Regions from separate parts of the Streptomyces sp. NPDC006798 genome, predicted to be linked through region 1. Evidence: riboswitches for the same ligand, from Rfam matches in the RefSeq annotation. Region 1 holds a riboswitch; the other holds the start of a gene.

Region 1 (11,497 bases):
CGACTTGGTGGACTCCAGCTCGCCGCAGGACTCACCGGCGGTGACCGTCGCGCCCACCTCGGGGAGCTGGGCGAAGACGACGTCACCGAGCGCGTTGGCGGCGAACTCGGTGATCCCGACCGTCGACACGCCGTTCTCGGCGGCCGTCAGCCACTCGTGCTCCTTGCTGTAGCGCAGCTGCTGGGGGTTGCTCATGGGATGAATTCTCCTGTACGCGGACGGTGCGGATGAACGGACGGGGTACGCCGGGACGTGCGTCTGGTCACGTCAGCCGGGGAAACGGGGGGACCGGGGGAGGAAGGGGGACGGGGGAGAGCGGAAGGGGGTGGTGGGCCGGCGGGCGCCCGCCGGGGCTACTTCCGCCGCCGGTAGAACGGCAGCGCCACGACCTCGTACGGCTCCTGGCTGCCCCGGATGTCGACCGAGACACCCGGCGTGCCGGGCACGGCGTGGGCCGCGTCGACGTACGCCATGGCGATCGGCTTGCCGAGGGTGGGCGAGGGGGCGCCGGAGGTGACCTCGCCGATCACCGCGCCGTCCGCGACCACCGGATAACCGGCCCGCGGCACCCGGCGGCCCTCGGCGACCAGGCCCACCAGGACCCGCGGCGGGCTGTCCGCGGCCCGCTCGGCGGCGGCCTCCAGCGCCTTGCGGCCGACGAAGCCGCCCTCCTTCTCGAACTTCACCACCCGGCCGAGACCGGCGTCGAACGGGGTGAGCGCCGTGGTCAGCTCGTTCCCGTAGAGCGGCATGCCCGCTTCCAGGCGGAGCGTGTCGCGGCAGGACAGACCGCACGGCACCAGACCGGCGGACGCGCCCGCCTCGGTCAGCGCCCGCCACAGTCCTTCGGCGTGCTCCGGCGCGACGAAGAGTTCGAAGCCGTCCTCACCGGTGTAGCCGGTCCTGGCGATCAGCGCCGGGACCCCGGCCACCGTGCCCGGCAGCCCCGCGTAGTACTTCAGCCCGTCGAGATCGGCATCCGTGACCGAGGCCAGGATCCCGGGCGACTCGGGGCCCTGGATCGCCAGCAGGGCGTAGGCGTCCCGGTCGTCGCGGACCACGGCGTCGAAACCCGCGGCCCGCTCGGTCAGCGCGTCCAGCACGATCTGCGCGTTGCCCGCGTTGGCGACCACCAGATACTCGGTGTCGCCGGTGCGGTAGACGATCAGATCGTCCAGGATCCCGCCGTCCTCACGGCAGATCATGGTGTAGCGGGCCCGGCCGGCGCCGATGGTGGAGATATTGCCGACCAGGGCGTGGTCCAGCAGAGCCGCGGCCCCGGGGCCGGAGACGGTGATCTCACCCATGTGGGAGAGGTCGAAGAGGCCCGCCCGGGTCCGGACGGCCTGGTGCTCCTCCCGCTCGCTGGCGTACCGCAGCGGCATGTCCCAGCCCGCGAAATCGGTCATCGTCGCACCCAGGGAGCGGTGCAGGGCGTCGAGGGCGGTACGGCGGGGGACGGTGCTCATGGACGGTTACTCCCAGGGCATGGCAGAAGACATGACGACGAGGACGTTCCTCCCCATCTGTCATCGGAACCTGAGAGGTTCGTCGCGAGCGTCGTACGGATGGCCGTACGGACGGTCATGACTTGCACCTTGGGTGGAGCCGGTGGAACCGGCCCGCTTTTCAGATCTGCCTCATCGCGCGCGGTACGGGGCCTGAGAGATTCAAGGGAGGAACTTGCTCCTTCGGCGCCCGGAGCGGAGTCCGGGTCTCTCCCGCGCGGATTCAAGCGGCCGGTATGAAGTTGGCGGCCACATCATTACACGCGGACCGGGAAGTACGGGAGCCCCGGCGGCGTTGTTCCCCTGCGTGGACACCTGGTCACGATCGCGTACGAGGGAGGGGGCGAGGCCGCGTACGCGGTCGGGTACGGGGCCGGGTCCGAGGTCCTCCGGAGGGCCGCCCGCGGATCACCGGCGGACCGCTCCGGGCGGCCGGCGGGAACCGCGGCACCGGCCGGGAGGGTCCTCCCAGGGGAGGCGCTCACCCGGCGCACGCCCGGGGCGCACGACGCAATGGCCGGAAACAGAAGGGAAATGCCGGAAAAAACGCTCGGATCTCATTACCATTTCTTTAAGGTCCGTTGACGCTCCATGGGCATAGGTGTGGGTGACCCGACATGGGGGAGGAGGGTGTGATGACGTTGCAGCGCTCCAGCGCCTACGCCACGACCGCGGGGGTGCCCGCCCAGCCACAGGCGCCCGCGCGCGAACGGCTCCGGGCCACCGCGCCACCGGTGCTGCGGGATCTACGGGCCCGCGAAGGACGAGGCCCGCGCGGGCTCACCTTCGCCGCGGGCGACCTGGTAGTGGTCTCCGGACTGCCCGGAAGCGGAAAGTCCACCCTGATCAAGCGGACCGCCGCGGCCGCCGCCATAGACTCCCAGGACACCCGCGACCGCTGGGACGCCGAGATGCCCCGGCTGCTCCCCTACGCGCTGTACCGGCCCTTCGTCCGCCTCGCCCACTACACCGGCCTCCGCCGCGCCCTCCGCTCCGGCGAGAGCGTCGTCGTCCACGACTGCGGCACCCAGGCCTGGGTCCGCCGCTGGCTCGCCCGCGAGGCCCGCCGCCGGGGCACCGGCCTCCATCTGATCCTCCTCGACGTCCCACCCGCCGTCGCCCGCCAGGGCCAGCGCGAACGCGGCCGAGGCGTCTCCGGCTACGCCTTCGCCCGACACCGCAGGACCGCCGGACGGCTCATCTCCGACGCCGAGGCGGGCCGCGCCCCGACCGGCTGCGCCTCCGTGATCCTGCTCGACCGCCCGGCGGCCGGAGCCCTCGCCCGGATCGGCTTCACCCCCCGATAACGCCCCCGGCGGACCTCCGGACGAGCCCGGAGCCAATTCCCGCCGCCCGAACCGATCCGTACCGCAGGCCCTATTGTCGTCCCCGGACCACAAAGGGGACCCGGGCGGTCCGGGGGAGAGGGCGAACAGGGATGAACGTGCCGGAGCGACTGGACACGCGGCAGCAGTACGACGGGTCGCACACCGAGCCGTACGGCGGACCCACCGGCGGCCCGCCCGCCGAACAACCCCACGCACCCCACGAGAACGGGCTCACCGGGCCCTACCCCGCCTGGCCCGTCAACGAACTCGAGGAAACCCTCGCCGCCGCCCTCGGACACCCCGGCGCCGGACCCCGGATCGTCGAAGTACTCGGCCGCAGCCAGATCTGGATCCCCCTCCCCAACGGCGGCGGACCCGACAGCCCCGACCTCGACCTGCCGATGATCGAACTCGACGGAGCCGCATACGTCCCCGTCTTCAGCTCCGAACAGCAATACCTCGCCTGCGCCGGCGACCACATCCCCTGCACCATCGCCCCCGCCCGCGACTTCGCCCGCGGACTCCCACCCCAAGTCGGCATCGCCGTCAACCCCGGCGGAACCATCGGCGTCCCCCTGCCGCCCCCCGCCGTCGCCGAACTCTGCCGCGCCGGACACACCCCCCTCGACGGCCCCTCCGGCGGCGGCCGGGTCCGGCTCTTCGAACCCGACTGGCAGGACGACCCCGTCGACTTCCTCGCCGCCGCATCCGAAGAATTCCGGGCCACCGGCACCGTCCTCACCGCCCGCCGAGCCCTCGCCTCCGTAGAAGGAGACGACCCCACCCTCCTCATCGGCGTCCAACTCGCCCCCGGCACGGCACCCGAAACCGCACACGAAGCCCTCGCCCGCGCCCTCGGCCGCCACACCGTCCGCTGGCCGGTCAACATGGTCTTCCTCGACCACACCCAAGACCCCGTCGCCGAATGGCTCACCCAACAGAGGCCCTTCTTTTAGGGGGCTCGGTTCGCCTCCGGGGCGCTTCAGCCGTGTTCTTCAGCCGATCGTGCCCGGCCGCTCCTTCCTCGCGGCCCGCGCGTTCTCCCTCCAGAACACGGCGCGCCCCTTCGGCTCACTCGCCCTCTCCGGCGCCAGGGCAAGGCGAGGCGGTCCGGGGCACACGGCTTGAGAAGGGGCTCTCGTCCTCGGGGCGCTCGGCTGGGGTCTCGTACTCCCGGGCGAGGGGCGAAAGGGCGTACCCGGTACCGGGGGCCTCGCGGGGCGGTCCGCGGCACCCCGGAGGAACGGCATCACCAAATGGAGGGGGGCGCCGTAAGCTGGGGGCGGTCTGGGTCGCGGGGCCCAGCGGCGGTTGACGGCTTGGACCGGAGGGGCGGAACAGTGGTGAGCGCGTCAGGCACGGCCGCGACCGGGCAGATCGAGCACCTGCTCCGCCAGGTCACCCCCGGGCGTTACGACGCCTACGAAGCACTCCTCGCCGCCCTCGCCGACCCCGCCGCAGGCCGGATCTGGCTACTGCTGTGGCACGGCCGCCCCGGCTCCCCCGAAGCCCAGTACGGCAATCTGGAGATCGACGGCTTCGGCTACGCGCCCGCCGTCACCTCCCCCCAGGAGCTGGCCGCCTCCGGCTGGAGCCGGGCCCACGAAACCACCACCGGCCTCGACATCGCCCGCGCCCTCTACCCCGACCGCTGGGGCATCTGGCTCAATCCGCACGCCCCCGGCGGCGGCGTCGGCATCCCCTGGACCGACCTGCGGCGGATCGCCACCGGACTCGACCGGATGCCCGCCGGCCCCCTGCGGCTCTCCGAACCCGCCGTAGAGATCCCCCAGTTCTACGCCCTCCTCTCCCGCAACGCCCACCACACCCCGGCCGTCCGCTCCCTCCGGCGCGCCTGGGTACAGCCCGCCCTCGGCGCGCCCTATCTCGCCATCGGCCTCGACCTCTACGACACCAGCCGCCCCTCCGTCGACGCGGTCCGCGCGATGATGCAGCAGTCCATCGCCGCCGTCCCCGACGGCCTCCCCGTCTCCACCGTCGCCCTCTCCGACGAGTACGACCCCGTCGGGATGTGGCTGCGGGCCAACGCCCGGCCCTTCTACGACCGCGACGCCCACGCCGCACCCGGCGCCCCGGCCGGCGGCTACGGCTACCCCCCGGCCCCCGGCCGCTGACCGGCCCGGCCCGCCGCCCTCACCCCCGGCTGACACTGAGCTGTCATCCGGCCCGGCCGCCCCACGCATCCCCTTCCACAGGGTGAGACCCGGTACCGGACGCCCCTCGACGGCCGAATGTCGTTGCCACACACCCCGGTCGTACGCGCTGTCGATTCCTCCGAAGGATTCCGGCCCGACTCGGCCCTGCCCCGCTGAATACGGGAGTTCTGCGCCTTTCCCGCCTTGGAATCGCAGGAATGAATCTGTTCGATAATCGGATACTGGCTCAACTCCTGTCGTTTCGCGAGGAGATGGGGCTCCGCTCAGCCCGGGTGAACGTCCGCATAACGGAATCCCTCTACACGCATCACGTTTGGGCAACCATTGCCCTGGAGGTCTGGCGGGTGATCGAGGGAGCGTTGAAGACTCCCGCTCCAGGGGGAAATTCGTCCCCGTGTGCCATCGGACCAAAACGTACGTCTCGTACCAACTGCTCCATGCGCACCAGATGTTGAGAACCAAGCCGCTACAGCGGCGGGTACGGGCCGGTCACCTCCGGCCGAGAGGGGTCCCCACCACGATGACGGCACCAGTGCACGACACGAGCGCGGACGCGGAGAAGACCGCGGCCGCCGATGTCGCGGCGGATGTAGTCAGGAAGTCGGTCGAAGGGCGGTCGCTGCGGCAGATCGCCTGGTCCCGGCTGAAGCGGGACAAGCTGGCGCTCTCGGGCGGCATCGTTGTCATCCTTCTCGTACTCGTGGCGGTCTTCGCGCCCGTCCTGGTGGACCTCTTCGGACACCCGCCGAACAAGTTCCACCAGGACAAGCTGGACCCGCTGTTCAACACCCCCAAGGGCGACTTCGGCGGCATCAGTTCCGAGCATCTGCTGGGCGTCGAGCCCAACACCGGCCGGGACGTCTTCAGCCGGGTCGTCTACGGTGCCCGGATCTCCCTGCTGGTGGCCTTCCTCGCCGCCGTGGTCGCCGTCATCCTCGGCACCCTCTTCGGCATCGTCGCCGGTTACTTCGGCGGCTGGGTCGACGCGGTGATCAGCCGGGTGATGGACATGCTGCTCTCCTTCCCGCAGCTGCTCTTCATCATCTCCCTGGTCGCGGTCCTCCCCAACGACCTCTTCGGACTGACCGGATCGAGCGTCAGAATCGCGATCCTGGTCTCGGTGATCGGCTTCTTCGGCTGGCCGTACGTCGGACGTATCGTGCGCGGCCAGACCCTCTCGCTGCGGGAGAAGGAGTACATCGAGGCCGCCCGCAGCCTGGGCGCGGGACGCCGGTACGTCCTCTTCAAGGAACTGCTGCCCAACCTGGTGGCGCCGATCACGGTCTACGCGACCCTGATGATCCCCACCAACATCCTCACCGAGGCCGCGCTCAGCTTCCTGGGGGCGGGCGTCCGCCCGCCGACCGCGTCCTGGGGGCAGATGCTCTCCACGGCGGTCAAGACCTACGAGTCCGATCCGACCTTCATGGTGATCCCCGGACTGGCGATCTTCATCACGGTGCTGGCCTTCAACCTCTTCGGCGACGGCGTGCGGGACGCGCTCGACCCCAAGGGCACCCGGTGAGCGCCCCCGGCGGCCCCGCCCGGCCGCAGACAACTGAACGTGCCCCTGCCAGACCTGTCAGGCGGCTTCCCGATGGTTTCCCGGCGTCGAGCAGGGACCGCGCTACCCCGGAGGTTGCAGTAACCATGACTCCCCAACGTTCGTCGAGGCCGGGGCGGATCGCCGTGGCGGCCCTCGTCGTCGCAGCCCTCACGGCCACCGCGGCGTGTGGTGGCGGTGGCGACGACGACAAGGCCGGCAAGGGCGCGGGCTTCAACGCCGGTGCCACGGGCATCGCGAACCCGTCCACCAAGGCGGGCGGCACGCTGAAGTTCATCGGCAAGCAGGACCTGGACTCGGCCGACCCGCAGCGCCAGTACTACGGCATGGCCTGGGACTTCTCCCGGTTCTACTCCCGTCAGCTGGTCACCTACGCCACCAAGCCGGGCGCCGCGGGCGCCGAGCTGGTGCCGGACCTGGCCAAGGAGAAGGCCGTCATCACCAATGACGGCAAGACCTACACGTACAAGCTCCGGGACGGGATCACCTGGGAGGACGGCTCCCCGATCACGTCCAAGGACATCAAGTACGGCATCCAGCGCGTCTGGGCCGCGGACGTCCTCCCGGGCGGCCCGCAGTACCTGCGCCAGGTGCTCGACCCCACCGGCACGTACAAGGGTCCGTACAAGGACACCACCCCGGACAAGCTGGGTCTGAAGGCGATCCTGACCCCGGACGACAAGACGATCGTCTTCAACCTGCCGAAGGCCAACGGAGACTTCGAGCAGATGCTGGCGATGCCCGCCGGTTCTCCGGTGAAGAAGGAGAAGGACACGGCCGCCAAGTACCAGCTGAAGCCGTTCTCCTCCGGCCCGTACAAGTTCGAGAAGTACGAGCCCAAGAAGAGCATCAGCCTGGTCCGCAACGACAAGTGGCAGAAGGCGTCGGACCCGATCCGCCCGGCGCTGCCGGACAAGATCACGGTCACCATCAACTCCAACATCGAGGCGATCGACGAGCTGCTCATCAAGGGCGAGTACGACCTCGACCTGAACGCCACCGGGATGGGCCAGGCGGGCCGTACCAAGGCGCTCAAGGAGCACAAGGAGAACGTCGACAACATGCAGACGAGCTTCGTCCGCTATGTCGACATCGTCTCGACCCTGGCGCCGTTCAACAACGTCGAGTGCCGCAAGGCGGTCATCTACGCGACCGACTTCGCCTCGATCCAGCAGGTCCGCGGCGGCCCGCAGGCCGGTGGCGACATCGCCCCGAACATGCTGCCCAAGGACGTCAAGGGCTCCGACGACTACGACCCGTACGGCGTCCTCGCCCGCAAGGGCAAGCCGGACACCGCCAAGGCGAAGGCGGCCCTCCAGGCGTGCGGCAAGCCGAACGGCTTCTCCACCAACATCAGCGCCCGCAGCAACAACCCGGGTGAGGTCCAGGCCGCCGAGGCGCTCCAGCAGTCGCTGGCCGCCGTCGGCATCAAGACCCAGGTCGACCCGATCGACGGCGCCGAGTCGTCGAGCATCACCGGCTCGCCCGCGGTCGTCAAGCAGCGCAACCTGGGTCTGATCATGACCGGCTGGGGCCCCGACTTCCCGACCGGCCAGGGCTTCTCGCAGCCGATCATCGACGGTCGCTTCATCGCGGACAACGCGAACTACAACATGTCGATGACGAATGACCCGAAGATCAACAAGCTCTTCGACCAGGCGCTGCTGGAGACCGACCCCAACAAGGCCGGTGAGATCTACAAGCAGATGAACCACGCCGTCTCGGACCTCGCCGTCCAGATGCCGCTCGTCTACGAGAAGAACATCACCTGGCGCAGCTCGCGACTGACCAACGCCTACTCCACGGCGGCGTACAGCGGTCGCTACGACTACGTCACCCTGGGCGTCGTCAAGTAGTCCTCCGCTCAACGAGGATCCCGGTGGTGACCCGCTGCCCCAGGCGCGGGTCACCACCGGCACCACCCCACCAACGCCCAACCCGCCAGTCCCGAAGGGCAGGTGATGGCCTCGGGCGGCGGCCCCCGAACCCGTAACCCGGGCTCGGTGCCGCCGCCGGGCCGCGCACAGTGCTTGCTTATGTCATCCGGCGATTGTTCGCCGTCGCCATGATGCTGATGGTCGTCACCCTGACGACCTTCGTCATCTTCTTCGTGCTCCCCAAGTGGGCCGGTTCCGATCCGGCGTACCTCTTCGCCGGGAAGCAGGCCGACCCCGTCGCCATCGAGGGCATCCGGAAGAAGCTGGGTCTCGCCGATCCGGTACTGGTGCAGTTCTGGAACTTCGTCCAGGGCATCTTCGCCGGCCGGGAGTACGCCAACGGCACCGATGTGACCAAGTGCCCTGCCCCCTGCTTCGGCTACTCCTTCCGTACCGAGCAGGCGGTCTGGCCGCAGCTCACCGAGGCCATCCCGGTCACCCTCGCGCTCGCGGGCGGCGCCTGTCTGCTCTGGGTCGTCGGCGGAGTCTCCGCCGGAGTCGTCTCGGCCCTGCGCCGGGGCACCCTCTGGGACCGGGCCGCGATGACCGTCGCCCTGGCGGGCGTCTCCCTCCCCATCTACTTCACCGGTCTGATCTCCCTCGCGGTCTTCAGCTGGCAGCTCGACTGGGTCAGCGGCGAGTTCGCGGCCCTCGGCGACGACCCCGCGCAGTGGTTCCAGAGCCTGATCCTGCCCTGGATCACCCTGGCCTTCCTCTACGCCGCGATGTACGCCCGGCTCACCCGCGCCACCATGCTGGAGATCATGGGCGAGGACTACATCCGTACCGCCCGGGCCAAGGGGCTCACCGAGCGGGTCGTCATCGGACGGCACGCCATGCGCTCCACCTGGACCCCCGTCCTCACCCTGCTCGGACTCGACCTCGGCGCGCTGCTCGGCGGCGCCGTCCTCACCGAGTCCACCTACAACCTGCCGGGCCTCGGCAAGCTCGCCATCGAGTCGATCAACTCCAAGGACCTTCCGCTGATCCTCGGTGTCACCCTCTTCGCCGCCCTGTTCATCTGTGTCGCGAACCTCGTCGTGGACATGCTGTATGCCGTCGTCGACCCGCGTGTGAGGATCGGATGACCGAGTCGAAGAAGTCCGGGGGGAACTCCCCGGCCCTCGCCCCCGGTGAGGTCGCCCGGGCCGGAGCCCCCGCGCCCGAGGCGTTCCTGGAGGTCCGCGACCTCAAGGTGCACTTCCCCACCGACGACGGCCTGGTCAAGTCCGTGGACGGGCTGAGCTTCCAGCTGGAGAAGGGCAAGACCCTCGGTATCGTCGGCGAGTCCGGCTCCGGTAAGTCCGTCACGTCCCTGGGCATCATGGGCCTGCACACCGCGGGCCAGCACGGCCGCGGCCGGGCCCGGATATCCGGCGAGATCTGGCTGGACGGCCAGGAACTCCTCGGCGCCGACCCCGACGAGGTACGGAAGCTCCGCGGCCGCCGGATGTCGATGATCTTCCAGGATCCGCTGTCCGCGCTGCACCCGTACTACACCATCGGCAAGCAGATCGTGGAGGCGTACCGGGTCCACCACGACGTCGACAAGAAGGCCGCCCGCACCCGGGCGATCGAGATGCTCGACCGGGTCGGCATCCCCCAGCCCGACAAGCGGGTCGACAGCTATCCGCACGAGTTCTCCGGCGGGATGCGCCAGCGCGCGATGATCGCGATGTCGCTGGTCAACAACCCCGAACTGCTGATCGCCGACGAGCCCACCACGGCCCTCGACGTCACCGTCCAGGCCCAGATCCTCGATCTGATGCGGGACCTCCAGAAGGAGTTCGGCTCCGCGGTCATCATCATCACCCACGACCTGGGCGTCGTCGCCGAACTCGCCGACGACATCCTGGTGATGTACGGCGGCCGGTGCGTCGAGCGCGGCCCGGCCGAAGAGGTCTTCTACGAGCCCCAGCACCCCTACACCTGGGGTCTGCTCGGCTCGATGCCCCGGATCGACCGCGACCAGACCGAACGGCTCATCCCGGTCAAGGGCTCCCCGCCCAGCCTGATCAACATCCCCGACGGCTGCGCCTTCCACCCGCGGTGCCCGTACGCCGATGTGCCCAAGGACAATGTGACGCGCACCGTCCGCCCCGATCTCCAGCAGGTGGGCGGCCGGCACTTCTCCGCCTGCCATATGGCGAAGGACGAGCGGACGCGGATCTGGACCGAAGAGATTGCGCCCAAGCTGTGAGTGACAACGTGAAGATTCCCCGGCAGGCCGAAGGGTCCGGTACGGACACCGGGCCCGAGCCGCTGCTCAAAGTCGAGGGCCTGGTCAAGCACTTCCCGATCCGCAAGGGGCTGCTGCGCCGCCAGACCGGGGCCGTCCAGGCGGTCGACGGGCTCAGCTTCGACGTCCGTCCGGGCGAGACGCTGGGCGTGGTCGGCGAGTCGGGGTGCGGCAAGTCGACCATGGGACGGCTGATCACCCGGCTGCTGGAGCCGACCGGCGGGCGGATCGAGTTCGAGGGCCATGACATCACCCATCTGGGCGTCGGCGGGATGCGGCCGCTCCGCCGCGACATCCAGATGATCTTCCAGGACCCGTACTCGTCGCTGAATCCCCGGCACACCATCGGCACCATCGTCTCGGCGCCCTTCAAGCTCCAGGGCATCGAGCCGGAGGGCGGGGTGAAGAAGGAGGTCCAGCGGCTGCTGGGGCTGGTGGGTCTCAACCCCGAGCACTACAACCGCTATCCGCACGAGTTCTCCGGCGGCCAGCGGCAGCGGATCGGGATCGCCCGGGCGCTGGCGCTCAAGCCGAAGCTGGTCGTCGCGGACGAGCCGGTCTCGGCGCTGGACGTGTCGATCCAGGCCCAGGTGGTCAATCTGCTGGACGACCTCCAGGACGAGCTGGGGCTGACCTATGTGATCATCGCCCACGATCTGTCGGTGATCCGCCATGTCTCGGACCGGATCGCGGTGATGTACCTCGGCAAGATCGTCGAGCTGGCCGACCGCAAGTCGCTCTACG
Region 2 (11,497 bases), on a different contig from region 1:
AGGTCGAACTCGACGGCTTCGAGATCTCGCCCGGCGTATGGGTCGCGGAAGGCGCCGAGGTCCACCCGGACGCGGTCCTGCGCGGTCCCCTGTACATCGGGGACTACGCGAAGGTCGAAGCCGATGCCGAGATCCGCGAGCACACGGTCGTCGGCTCCAATGTCGTCGTCAAGAGCGGAGCCTTCCTCCACAAGGCGGTGATCCACGACAACGTCTACATCGGGGAGCAGTGCAATCTCCGGGGCTGTGTCGTCGGCAAGAACACCGACATCATGCGGGCCGCCCGGATCGAGGAGGGCGCGGTCATCGGCGACGAGTGCCTCGTCGGCGAGGAGTCCGTGGTCCAGGGCAATGTACGGATCTATCCGTTCAAGACCATCGAGGCCGGTGCCTTCGTCAACACCTCGGTGATCTGGGAGTCCCGCGGGCAGGCGCATCTCTTCGGCGCCCGGGGCGTTTCCGGGATCCTCAATGTGGAGATCACCCCCGAACTGGCGGTCCGGCTGGCGGGGGCGTACGCGACCACTCTGAAGAAGGGCTCCACGGTCACCACGGCCCGGGACCACTCGCGCGGTGCCCGGGCGCTGAAGCGGGCCGTCATCTCCGCTCTCCAGGCCAGCGCGATCGACGTCCGCGACCTGGAGAGCGTGCCCCTCCCGGTGGCCCGGCAGCAGACGGCCCGCGGCAGTGCGGGCGGGATCATGATCCGTACCTCCCCGGGGGTGCCGGACTCCGTCGACATCATGTTCTTCGACGAACGCGGAGCGGATCTCTCCCAGGCCGGACAGCGGAAGCTGGACCGGGTCTACGCCCGCCAGGAATACCGCCGGGCGTTCCCCGGGGAGATCGGGGATCTGTACTTCCCGGCCAGCGTCTTCGACTCGTACACCGGATCACTGCTGCGGAACGTGGACATCACGGGCATCGCCGAATCAGGGCTGAAGGTCGTCGTCGATGCCTCCAACGGCAGTGCCGGACTCGTTCTGCCCAGTCTGCTCGGCCGGCTCGGGGTGGACGCGCTGACCATCAACCCGGGGCTCGACGAGGCCCGGCCCACCGAGACCGCGGAGACCCGCAGGGCCGGACTGGTCCGGCTCGGTGAGATCGTGGCGTCCGCGCGGGCCGCGTTCGGGGTGCGGTTCGACCCCGTGGGCGAACGGCTGTCGCTGGTCGACGAGCGCGGCCGGATCATCGAGGACGACCGGGCGCTGCTCGTCCTGCTCGAACTGGTCGCGGCCGAGCGGCGCGGTGGCAAGGTGGCGCTGCCGGTGACCACCACCAGGATCGCCGAGCAGGTGGCCGCGTACCACGGTACCGAGGTGGAGTGGACCACGACTTCGCCCGACGATCTGACCCGGGTCGGCCGGGAGGAGACGACGATCTTCGGCGGTGACGGCCGGGGCGGGTTCATCGTGCCGGAGTTCAGCAGTGTCTTCGACGGTACGGCCGCTCTGGCGCGGCTGGTCGGGCTGGTGGCCAGGACCCAGCTCACCGTCAGCCAGATCGACGCGAGGATCCCCCGGGCCCATGTCCTCAAGCGGGACCTCGCGACGCCCTGGGCGGTCAAGGGGCTGGTGATGCGCCGGGTCGTGGAGGCCGCCGGTGAGCGGCAGGTCGACACCACGGACGGGGTACGGGTCGTGGAGACCGACGGGCGATGGGTGATGGTGCTGCCCGACCCGGCGGAGGCCGTCACCCATTTGTGGGCCGAGGGACCCGACGAAGCCTCGGCCCGGGCCCTGCTCGACGAGTGGGCGGCCGTGGTCGACAGCGCAGGTCACTGAGGTGTGAACGGAGTGCGGGGCGGCGGACCGGAACGCCGCCCCGCGCCCGGGTGGGGCCGTTCGGCGGTATCGGGGGCGACGTGCGACGATGTGCGGCATGCCGCAGCAGCCCCCCGCGCAGACTCCCCTGCGGGGCACCGGATCGCGCCCGGGTTCCCCGCCCGCCCGCCCCGATGCCTCGATGTCGCTGCTGACCAATGTGATGGAGCACAGCCTCGACGACGGGTACGCGGAGGCGGCGGCGCGCCGGGCCGAGGGCGGCGGGCTGCCCCGGACCCTGAAGGCGAAACTCTGGCTGGGCGCCGGGCTGGTACTGACCGCGGGCATCGTCACCGTGGGAGCCGCCGAGGCGCGGATATCGGCACCGGTGGTCGCCAAGGAGCGCGAGGAGCTGATCGACCGCATCGAGGCGGAGACCGGAGATGTCGACGCCCTGCAGAACGAAGTCGAGGCACTCCGTACCGAGGTGGGGGAGCGTCAGCGGCGGGCCCTGCGGTCGGAGGGCGGTGACCAGGGGCGGACGGTGGCCCTGCTGGCCGGGGCGACCGAGGTCGAGGGCCCGGGGGTGAAACTCGTCGTCGACGACGCCAAGGGCACCGGCGGCGGGGACGGCGGCGGGCCGCGTGAGACCAGTGGGTTCAGTGATACCGGCCGGGTACGGGACCGCGATATGCAGCGGGTCGTCAACGGGCTGTGGGAGTCGGGCGCCGAGTCCGTCGCCATCAACGGGCAGCGGCTGACCGCCCTGTCGGCGATCCGGGCCGCGGGGGACGCCATACTGGTCGACAACAGACCGCTGGTGCCGCCGTACACGGTGCTGGCGGTGGGGGACGGCAAGAAGCTGAACACGACGTTCCAGGACAGTGCGGACGGACATTATTTGCACGCGCTCCGGGAGAACTTCGGGATCCGTTTCAGCATCTCCACTGAGGACAGGGTGCGGCTGCCGGCCGCGCCGAGCCTGATCGTACGTACAGCGGAACCGGGAAGCCCCGATGCCCCGAGGGGGAGCGGGCGGGAGCGGACCGACTCAGGGAAGGGCACATCGTGATCGCCGTACTGGGCCTCGTCGTGGGAGTCGTGGCCGGACTCTTGGTCCGGCCCGAGGTACCGGCCGTGGTCGAGCCCTATCTCCCGATCGCCGTCGTCGCGGCGCTCGACGCGGTCTTCGGCGGGCTGCGGGCGATGCTGGACGGGATCTTCGTCGACAAGGTCTTCGTCGTGTCGTTCCTGTCGAACGTGGTCGTGGCCGCGTTGATCGTCTTCCTCGGGGACAAGCTGGGCGTGGGCGCTCAGCTGTCGACCGGTGTCGTGGTCGTGCTCGGTATCCGGATCTTCTCCAACGCGGCGGCCATCCGCCGCCATGTCTTCCAGGCGTGACGCCGGTGGAGCGGGAGACGACCAGGGACCGGGAGCCGGACGGGCCCGACCGCACGGAACCGGCCGGTACGCCGGCACGGCCCGGCCCGGCGGAACAGGCGGGTCCGGGGGCCGGATCCGCCGGGCCGACCGGCCGTCAGCGGCTGAAGGCCGGTCTGTGGCCGCCGAGAGTGACCCGGGCCCAACTGACGGTGGCCCTGCTGCTCTTCGTCCTCGGTCTCGGCCTCGCCATCCAGGTACGGTCCACCAGCGACAACAGCGCGCTGCGCGGGGCCCGTCAGGAGGACCTCGTGCGGATCCTCGACGAGCTGGACAGCCGCACCGAGCGGCTGGAGGACGAGAAGCGGCGGCTGGAGGAGCAGCGGACGGAGCTGGAGAACAGTTCGGACCAGGCGGAGGAGGCCCGGCGGCAGACCCGGCAGAAGGAGCAGCAGCTGGGCATCCTCGCCGGTACGGTGGCGGCACAGGGTCCCGGTATCACCCTCACCGTCGACGACCGGTCCGGCACCGTGGAGCCGGACATGCTGCTGGACGCCGTGCAGGAGCTGCGGGCGGCCGGCGCGGAGGCGATCGAGGTGAACGGGAACCGTGTCGTCGCCGATACGTACTTCACCGGTTCCGGTGGGAGCGTCGAGGTGGACGGGAAGAAGATCACCGCCCCGTACCGGTTCGAGGTGATCGGCAAGCCGCAGGACCTGGAACCGGCCCTGAACATTCCTGGGGGAATCGTGCGGACACTGGAGAAGGAGCAGGCCACGGCCGTGGTGGCGCGTTCGGAGAAGATCGTCGTGGACGCCTTGCGACCTGGGAAGCAGCCTGACTACGCTCGGTCGTCAACGCGGTGAGGCGTCGGAAGTCGATGCCCGGTATGTCCGGGTGCGAGACCGCGGGGGGTCGGAACGACGACTTCGCGCGGTGTGGTGGAAACTGTCTGGTGGGTACGGACGTTGTGAGGATGTCCGGGTCGGCAGGCGTCGTTGAGAGTTCGTCCTGCCCCACGGGCGGGTCTATTTCGGTCAAGGGGAATCGCCCGTGAAGTTGTTTGCGAAGTTGTTCGGCAAGAGTGCCCGCGAGGACGGCGGCAGCGCCAGGCACCGTGCGCGCCGTCAGGACCAGCAGGAGGAGCAGCAGGGCGGCCAGCGTCCGCTCTTCCGGGACGAGGTCGGTGGTCCGGCCGGTGGGTATCCGGGGGGCCCCGGCGCGTCTGTTGACCCTGCCGGTGCCGGGCGCATAGGTTTCGGGGAATCATCGACCGCGGGTGCGGGCGGCGGGTATGCCCCCGACCCCTATGCGACCAATCCCCATGGGGGACAGCCGCGGCAGGAGGACCCTTCCATGGCGGGTGTGACGGTCTGTACGAGGTGCGGTCACCGCAACCCCGATTCCGGCCGGTTCTGCTCCAACTGCGGCGCGCCGCTGCGGCCCGGAGTGGCACCCGAGCGGTCCTCCGAGACGACGTCGACGATCTCCATCTCCGGACTGGAGGCGTACGACTCGGAGACGACGGGCCAGACCGCGCTGCCGTCGCTGTCGCCGGAGGCCCAGGCCGCGGTGGACGCCCTGCCGCTGGGTTCGGCGCTGCTGGTGGTGCGCCGCGGGCCCAACTCGGGCAGCCGGTTCCTGCTGGACGGGGATCTGACGACCGCTGGCCGTCATCCGCAGAGCGATATCTTCCTCGACGACGTGACGGTCTCCCGGCGCCATGTGGAGTTCCGCCGCGGACCGGACGGCAGCTTCAGCGTCGCCGACGTCGGCAGCCTGAACGGCACCTATGTCAACCGTGAGCCCATCGACTCCGCCTATCTGACGAGCGGGGACGAGGTTCAGATCGGCAAGTACCGGATGGTCTTCTACGCGAGCCACGCGAGCCAGCGGGGCTACTGATCGCCGGTCGTCGCGGGGTATCCGCGGGAAGGCGCATGGTGCGAACACCGACGGGGGGTGCCGGAGACGGCACCCCGGGCCCGGGAGAGAGGCTGATGAGCATCGGTACGGTGCTCACCCAGCTGCACGACGAGTTTCCCGAGGTCACCATTTCCAAGATCCGCTTTCTGGAGGCGGAGGGGCTGGTCGAGCCCCGGCGTACCCCGTCGGGGTACCGCAAGTTCTCCCGGGCGGATGTGGAGCGGCTGGCGCAGGTGCTGCGGATGCAGCGCGACCACTATCTCCCGTTGAAGGTGATCCGGGAACATCTGGACGCCGTGGCCCGGGGGGAGCAGCCTCAGCTGCCCGCCCCGGGAACGCCGCGTGATGTTTCCGGGCCCGGTGGCGCGGAGAGCGCGCCGGGGGTCGGCCCCGGGCCGGTGGCCCTGGTGGAGCCCGAGGGACCCACGGCGGCCCGGGTGGGCCGGCCCGAGCTGCTGGCGGCGGCCGGGGTGTCGGCCGAGGAGCTGGCCGACTGGGAGTCGTACGGTCTGCTGGTGGCCGCCGCCGACGGTTCGTACGACGCCGGTGCGGTGACGGTGGCCCGGCTGGTGGCGGAACTGGGCCGCTTCGGGCTCGAACCCCGTCATCTGCGGGCGATGCGGGCCGCCGCGGACCGGGAGGCCGGGCTGGTGGAACAGGTGGTGGCACCCTTGCGGCGGCATCGCAATCCGCAGACCAGAGCCCGTGCCGAGGCCACCGCGAGGGAGCTGGCGGGCCTGTCCGTACAGCTCCACGCGGCCCTGATGGAGACCTCTCTCGGGGTGCGGATCCAATGATCATGGCCGTGCCCGACTATCCAAAGGGGCCGGGCACGGCCTAGGGTTGCTGTGTGAATGAGCTCGACGTTGTGGGCGTCCGGGTGGAGATGCCCTCCAATCAACCGATCGTGCTCCTGCGAGAAGTGGGAGGCGATCGGTACCTCCCCATCTGGATCGGTCCAGGGGAGGCCACCGCGATCGCCCTCGGGCAGCAGGGCATGGCACCGGCCAGACCGCTGACCCATGACCTGTTCAAGGATGTGCTGGACGCGCTCGGCCAGGAGCTGACCGAGGTCCGGATCACCGATCTGCGCGAAGGCGTGTTCTACGCGGAACTGGTGTTCGCCAGCGGGGTCGAGGTCAGTGCCCGCCCCTCCGACGCCATAGCGCTCGCCCTGCGCGTCGGCGCGCCGATCTACGGCAGCGACGGGGTGCTCGACGACGCCGGGATCGCGATCCCGGACGAGCAGGAGGACGAGGTGGAGAAGTTCCGCGAGTTCCTCGACCAGATCTCACCCGAGGACTTCGGGACCAACAGCCAGTGACCGTTCCCCCGATTGGCATATGCCCATTCGACTAGCCTTACCCCGGACCGGGGCGCGGGAAACCACCCTCAGGGTGATTATCACTCGGCGTGCCGAGTGTGGCGATCGTTGACGCACCCCTGGTGACTGCCTACCGTCGAGTGGGCAGGTCAAGGATGGAGGGTCGGCGTGAGAAGCAGCGGCGACGGTGCGGTGGGGGGCGCCACCGGACGGAGTCCGGTGGAGAGTGGGCCGTATCCGCTCCACGGCGGTGGACGGGAGCCGGTGGAGCCCGTGACTCCGGAGGAGACGGTGGGCTACCGGGGGCCGACGGCCTGTGCGGCGGCGGGGATCACCTACCGCCAGCTCGACTACTGGGCCCGTACGGGACTGGTCGAGCCGAGTGTCCGGCCCGCTTACGGATCGGGTACGCAGCGCCTCTACAGCTTCCGTGACGTCGTTGTCCTCAAGATCGTCAAACGGTTCCTCGACACCGGTGTCGCGCTGCAGAGCATCCGGGCCGCGGTCCGTCATCTGCGCGGCCGCGAGCTGGCCGATCTGGAGCGGATGACGCTGATGAGCGACGGCGCCACGGTCTACGAGTGCTCGTCGCCCGACGAGGTCGTCGATCTCCTCCAGGGCGGCCAGGGAGTCTTCGGGATCGCCGTCGGGGTGGTCTGGCGCGATGTCGAGTCGGCCCTGTCCCGGCTGCACGGCGAGCGGGTCGACACCGGTGAGACGCTGCCCGGCGACAATCCGGCCGACGAACTGGCCCGCAGACGGCGCGACCGCGCGGTCTGACCGGGGGCCCGGGCCGTGTCGTGGCGGACCGCGACCGGGCGTTGTCAGTGGCGTAGTGCAGCATCGGAGCTGTGAGATCCGCTCCGACGATTCTGCATCTGGACATGGACGCGTTCTTCGCCGCGGCCGAGCAGGCGGCGAAGCCGAGCCTGCGCGGAAAGCCGGTGATCGTCGGAGGGCTCGGCCCGCGCGGTGTGGTCGCCACCGCGTCGTACGAGGCGCGGCGGTTCGGGGTCCATTCGGCGATGCCGATGTCCCAGGCCCGGCGGCTGGCGCCGAACGCGGCGTATCTGGTGCCCCGCTTCGCCTTCTACCGCTCGATCAGCGAGCAGGTGATGCGGCTGCTCGGAGCGGTGTCGCCGCTGGTGGAGCCGCTGAGCCTGGACGAGGCGTTCGTCGACCTGGAGGCGTCGGGAGCCGCCGGGGACACGGCCTCGGCGCGGGCGGCCGGCGAGCGGTTGCGGGCCGATATCGCCCGGGTCACCGGCCTGACCGGCTCGGTGGGGCTCGCCGGGTCGAAGATGATAGCCAAGGTGGCCTCCGAGCGGGCCAAGCCGGACGGACTGCTGGTGATCGAGCCGGGCACGGAGCGCGAGCTGCTGGGGCCGCTCTCGGTACGGACCCTGCCCGGTGTCGGTCCGGCCACCGGTGAGCAGCTGCGCCGCGGCGGGATCACCACCTGCGCCGAACTGGTGGAGGCGGGGGAGGACGAGCTGGTCCGGCTGCTGGGCCGGGCCCAGGGCGCGTCGCTGTACCGGATGGCCCTCGGCCACGACGACCGGCCCGTGGTGGCCGAGCGCGATATGAAGTCCGTCTCGGTGGAGGACACCTTCGACATCGATCTCCACGACCGGCTGCGGATCCGGCTGGAAGTGGAGCGGCTGGCCGACCGCTGCGTCCGGCGGCTGCGCGCCTCGGGACACTCGGGCCGGACGATCGTGCTCAAGGTCCGGCGATACGACTTCTCGACCCTGACCCGGTCGGAGACGCTCCGGGGGCCCACCGACGACCCGGTGGTGGTGCGGGAGGCCGCCGAGCGGCTGCTGGAGGGTGTGGACACCACCGGGGGCGTACGGCTGCTGGGGGTGGGGGTCTCCGGGCTGACGGACTGGACCCAGGAGGATCTGTTCGCCCAGGCCGCGGAGGTGCTCGGCGGCGGAGTGCCCGGGGCGGGGGCCGCGGGTCCGGCGGACGACGGCGTGGGCGAGGCGGCCCGCGGCGGCCCGGCGGAGGGCCCGGCGGAGACCGGTACCGGTACGGAGGCCCCCGGGCCGCCCACCGTACCGCTGTGGTCGCCGGGGCAGGACGTCACCCATACGACCCACGGGCCCGGCTGGGTCCAGGGCAGCGGCGTCGGACGGGTCACCGTACGGTTCGAGGTGCCGCAGGGGCCGGTCGGGCGGGTCCGGACCTTCCGGGTGGAGGATCCGGAGCTGACGCCGTCCGGTCCGCTGCCGCTGGTGGCGGCGGACGATCAGCCGGGCGCGCCCCCGTCGTCGGCGGCCGTACCGGAGGAGCGGTCGGAGGCCGGTCCCGACGCGGACGAGGGGGAGACGTCGATGCCGTAGTGGCGGCAGAGCTGGAGTTCCTGGGCGGGGGAGAGATGGCGGCCGATGCCGAGGTCCGGGGCGGCCCGCACCAGCGACCGCTCGAAGGGGACCCGGAGGGTGTCGCCGACCACCGTACTGGGGGCGAGGGGGACGAAGGAGTCCCGGCCGAAGAGACCGGTACGGACGGCCGCCCAGTCGGGTGAACCGGTGGCGTCGTCGAGATACACCTCGTCGACGGTCCCTATCCTCACGCCGTCGCGGTCGTACGCCTTGCGGCCGATCAGGCTGCGCGGATCGATGTCGGTCTGCACGGTCCCTCCAGAAGGTCGTACCCACTGCCGGAAAAGCCTGAGGAGAACCCCTGAGGACCACGAGAAAGCAGATCGCCGCCGTCGGCCACTCGAGCGATCACGGGCCTCACCTGCCGAAGAGTCCGCTGGTAGGCTGGCAGCGGCTGCTGACCCCGCGCGGGAGAGTCCACCGGCAGGACGACGGTGGCGCCGAAGGAGCAACTCCTCCCCGGAATCTCTCAGGCACCTGTACCGCGTGGACGAGGTCACTCTGGAAAGTGGGGCGGGCGCCGGACGGCATCCGCCCACACCGACGGTGAAAGCCGGAGCGCCCCCGCCACGGGCGGCCGGTGAAGCTCTCAGGTTGAGATGACAGAGGGGGAGGCCGTCCCGGGCATCCGCCTCGGGTGCCCCTCACCGGGTCTGACGCAGACCAGGAGGCCGCCTGTATGACCGCCAACCGCATCCCTCTCCGGCAGCTGGAGCGGGGAATCCCCTTCGAGCAGCGCCACATAGGACCCGACGCCGAGGCCCAGGCCAAGATGCTGGCTCAGGTGGGATACGGGTCGCTCGACGAGCTGACCGCCGCCGCGGTGCCCGATGTCATCAAGAGCGCCGGGGCGCTGGGCCTGCCGGACGCCAGGACCGAGCCCGAGGTACTGGCCGAACTCCGGTCGCTGGCCGACCGCAACTCCGTACTGACGTCGATGATCGGCCTCGGCTACTACGGCACCTTCACCCCGCCGGTCATCCTGCGCAATGTCATGGAGAACCCCTCCTGGTACACCGCGTACACCCCCTACCAGCCGGAGATCTCCCAGGGCCGGCTGGAGGCGCTGCTGAACTTCCAGACCACGATCGCCGAGCTGACCGGGCTGCCCACCTCCGGGGCCTCCCTCCTCGACGAGGGCACCGCCGCCGCCGAGGCCATGTCGCTCTCCCGCCGGGTCGGCAAGGTCAAGGACGGCGTCTTCCTCGTCGACGCCGACGTCCTGCCGCAGACCCTGGCCGTGATCGAGACCCGGGCCGAGCCCACCGGGGTCGAGGTCGTCGTCGCCGACCTCGGTGACGGCATCCCGGCCGAGGTCGCCGAGCGGGGCGTCTTCGGCGTCCTCCTCCAGTACCCCGGTGCCTCCGGCGCCGTACGCGACCTCCGGCCGCTGATCGAGCGGGCGCACGAACTGGGCGCCGTCGTCACCGTCGCCGCCGATCTGCTCGCCCTCACCCTGCTCACCTCCCCCGGCGAACTCGGTGCGGACATCGCCGTGGGCACCAGCCAGCGGTTCGGCGTCCCGATGGGCTTCGGCGGCCCGCACGCCGGATTCATGGCGGTCCGGGAGAAGTTCGCCCGCAGCCTGCCCGGCCGTCTCGTCGGCGTCTCCGTCGACGCGGACGGCGACAAGGCGTACCGCCTCGCCCTCCAGACCCGCGAACAGCACATCCGCCGCGAGAAGGCCACCAGCAACATCTGTACCGCCCAGGTGCTGCTCGCGGTGATGGCCGGGATGTACGCCGTCTACCACGGCCCCGACGGACTGCGCTCCATCGCCCGGCGCACCCACCGCTACGCCACCCTGCTCGCCGCCGGTCTGGCGGCGAGCGGGGCGGAGGTCGTCACCGGCGCGTACTTCGACACGGTGACGGTACGCGTACCCGGGCGGGCCGCCGATGTGGTCGCCGCCGCGCGCGAGGGCGGGGTCAACCTCCGTCCGGTGGACGACTCCCTGGTGTCGATCGCCTGTGACGAGACCACCGACCGGGCCGCCCTCCGGGCCGTCCTCACCGCCTTCGGCGCCGACGCCGCCCTCGACCTGGACGCCCTCGACGCGTCCGTCGAGGACACCCTGCCCGCGGACCTGCTGCGGACCGACGACTATCTGACCCACCCGGTCTTCCACCAGCACCGCTCCGAGACCGCGATGCTGCGGTACCTGCGGCGGCTGGCCGACCGGGACTACGCGCTGGACCGGGGGATGATTCCGCTCGGCTCCTGCACCATGAAGCTCAACGCCACCACCGAGATGGAGCCGGTGACCTGGCCCGAGTTCGGCCAAATCCATCCCTTCGCCCCGGCGGACCAGGCGGCGGGCTATCTCACCCTGATCCACGAGCTGGAGGAGCGGCTGGCCGAGGTCACCGGTTACGCCAAGGTGTCCCTCCAGCCCAACGCCGGATCCCAGGGCGAACTCGCCGGGCTGCTCGCCGTTCGCGCCTACCACCGCGCCAACGGGGACGCGGGCCGGACCGTCTGCCTCATCCCGTCCTCCGCGCACGGCACCAACGCCGCCAGCGCCGTGATGGCGGGCATGAAGGTGGTCGTGGTCGCCACCGCCGACGACGGCGAGATCGACGTCACCGATCTGCGGGAGAAGATCGAGCGGTACCGCGACGAACTCGCCGTACTGATGATCACCTACCCGTCGACGCACGGCGTCTTCGAGGAGCACGTCGCCGACATCTGCGCCCGGGTCCACGAGGCGGGCG

The links. A riboswitch is a leader RNA that binds a small molecule or an ion and turns the genes downstream of it on or off. The one in region 1 is predicted to bind glycine.
Region 2: linked by a shared signal. The riboswitch ahead of gcvP (aminomethyl-transferring glycine dehydrogenase) and the one ahead of gcvT (glycine cleavage system aminomethyltransferase GcvT) in region 1 are both predicted to bind glycine.

The regions. Positions count from the first base shown of each region.
Region 1 is NZ_JBEYIS010000024.1:8,245-19,741, reverse strand. Features, by position in the region: gene gcvH (glycine cleavage system protein GcvH) at 1-195, opposite strand, end outside; gene gcvT (glycine cleavage system aminomethyltransferase GcvT) at 354-1,469, opposite strand; glycine riboswitch at 1,641-1,734, opposite strand; gene ABZ714_RS18200 (AAA family ATPase) at 2,144-2,815, shown strand; gene ABZ714_RS18195 (enhanced serine sensitivity protein SseB) at 2,953-3,792, shown strand; gene ABZ714_RS18190 (enhanced serine sensitivity protein SseB C-terminal domain-containing protein) at 4,180-4,971, shown strand; gene ABZ714_RS18185 (ABC transporter permease) at 5,534-6,538, shown strand; gene ABZ714_RS18180 (ABC transporter substrate-binding protein) at 6,664-8,433, shown strand; gene ABZ714_RS18175 (ABC transporter permease) at 8,604-9,602, shown strand; gene ABZ714_RS18170 (ABC transporter ATP-binding protein) at 9,599-10,714, shown strand; gene ABZ714_RS18165 (dipeptide ABC transporter ATP-binding protein) at 10,711-11,497, shown strand, end outside.
Region 2 is NZ_JBEYIS010000094.1:5,387-16,883, reverse strand. Features, by position in the region: gene ABZ714_RS33815 (mannose-1-phosphate guanyltransferase) at 1-1,784, shown strand, start outside; gene ABZ714_RS33810 (DUF881 domain-containing protein) at 1,882-2,835, shown strand; gene ABZ714_RS33805 (small basic family protein) at 2,832-3,164, shown strand; gene ABZ714_RS33800 (DUF881 domain-containing protein) at 3,170-4,009, shown strand; gene ABZ714_RS33795 (FHA domain-containing protein) at 4,155-5,048, shown strand; gene ABZ714_RS33790 (MerR family transcriptional regulator) at 5,084-5,866, shown strand; gene ABZ714_RS33785 (bifunctional nuclease family protein) at 5,920-6,393, shown strand; gene ABZ714_RS33780 (MerR family transcriptional regulator) at 6,613-7,173, shown strand; gene ABZ714_RS33775 (DNA polymerase IV) at 7,245-8,741, shown strand; gene ABZ714_RS33770 (PRC-barrel domain-containing protein) at 8,648-9,034, opposite strand; glycine riboswitch at 9,182-9,278, shown strand; gene gcvP (aminomethyl-transferring glycine dehydrogenase) at 9,463-11,497, shown strand, end outside.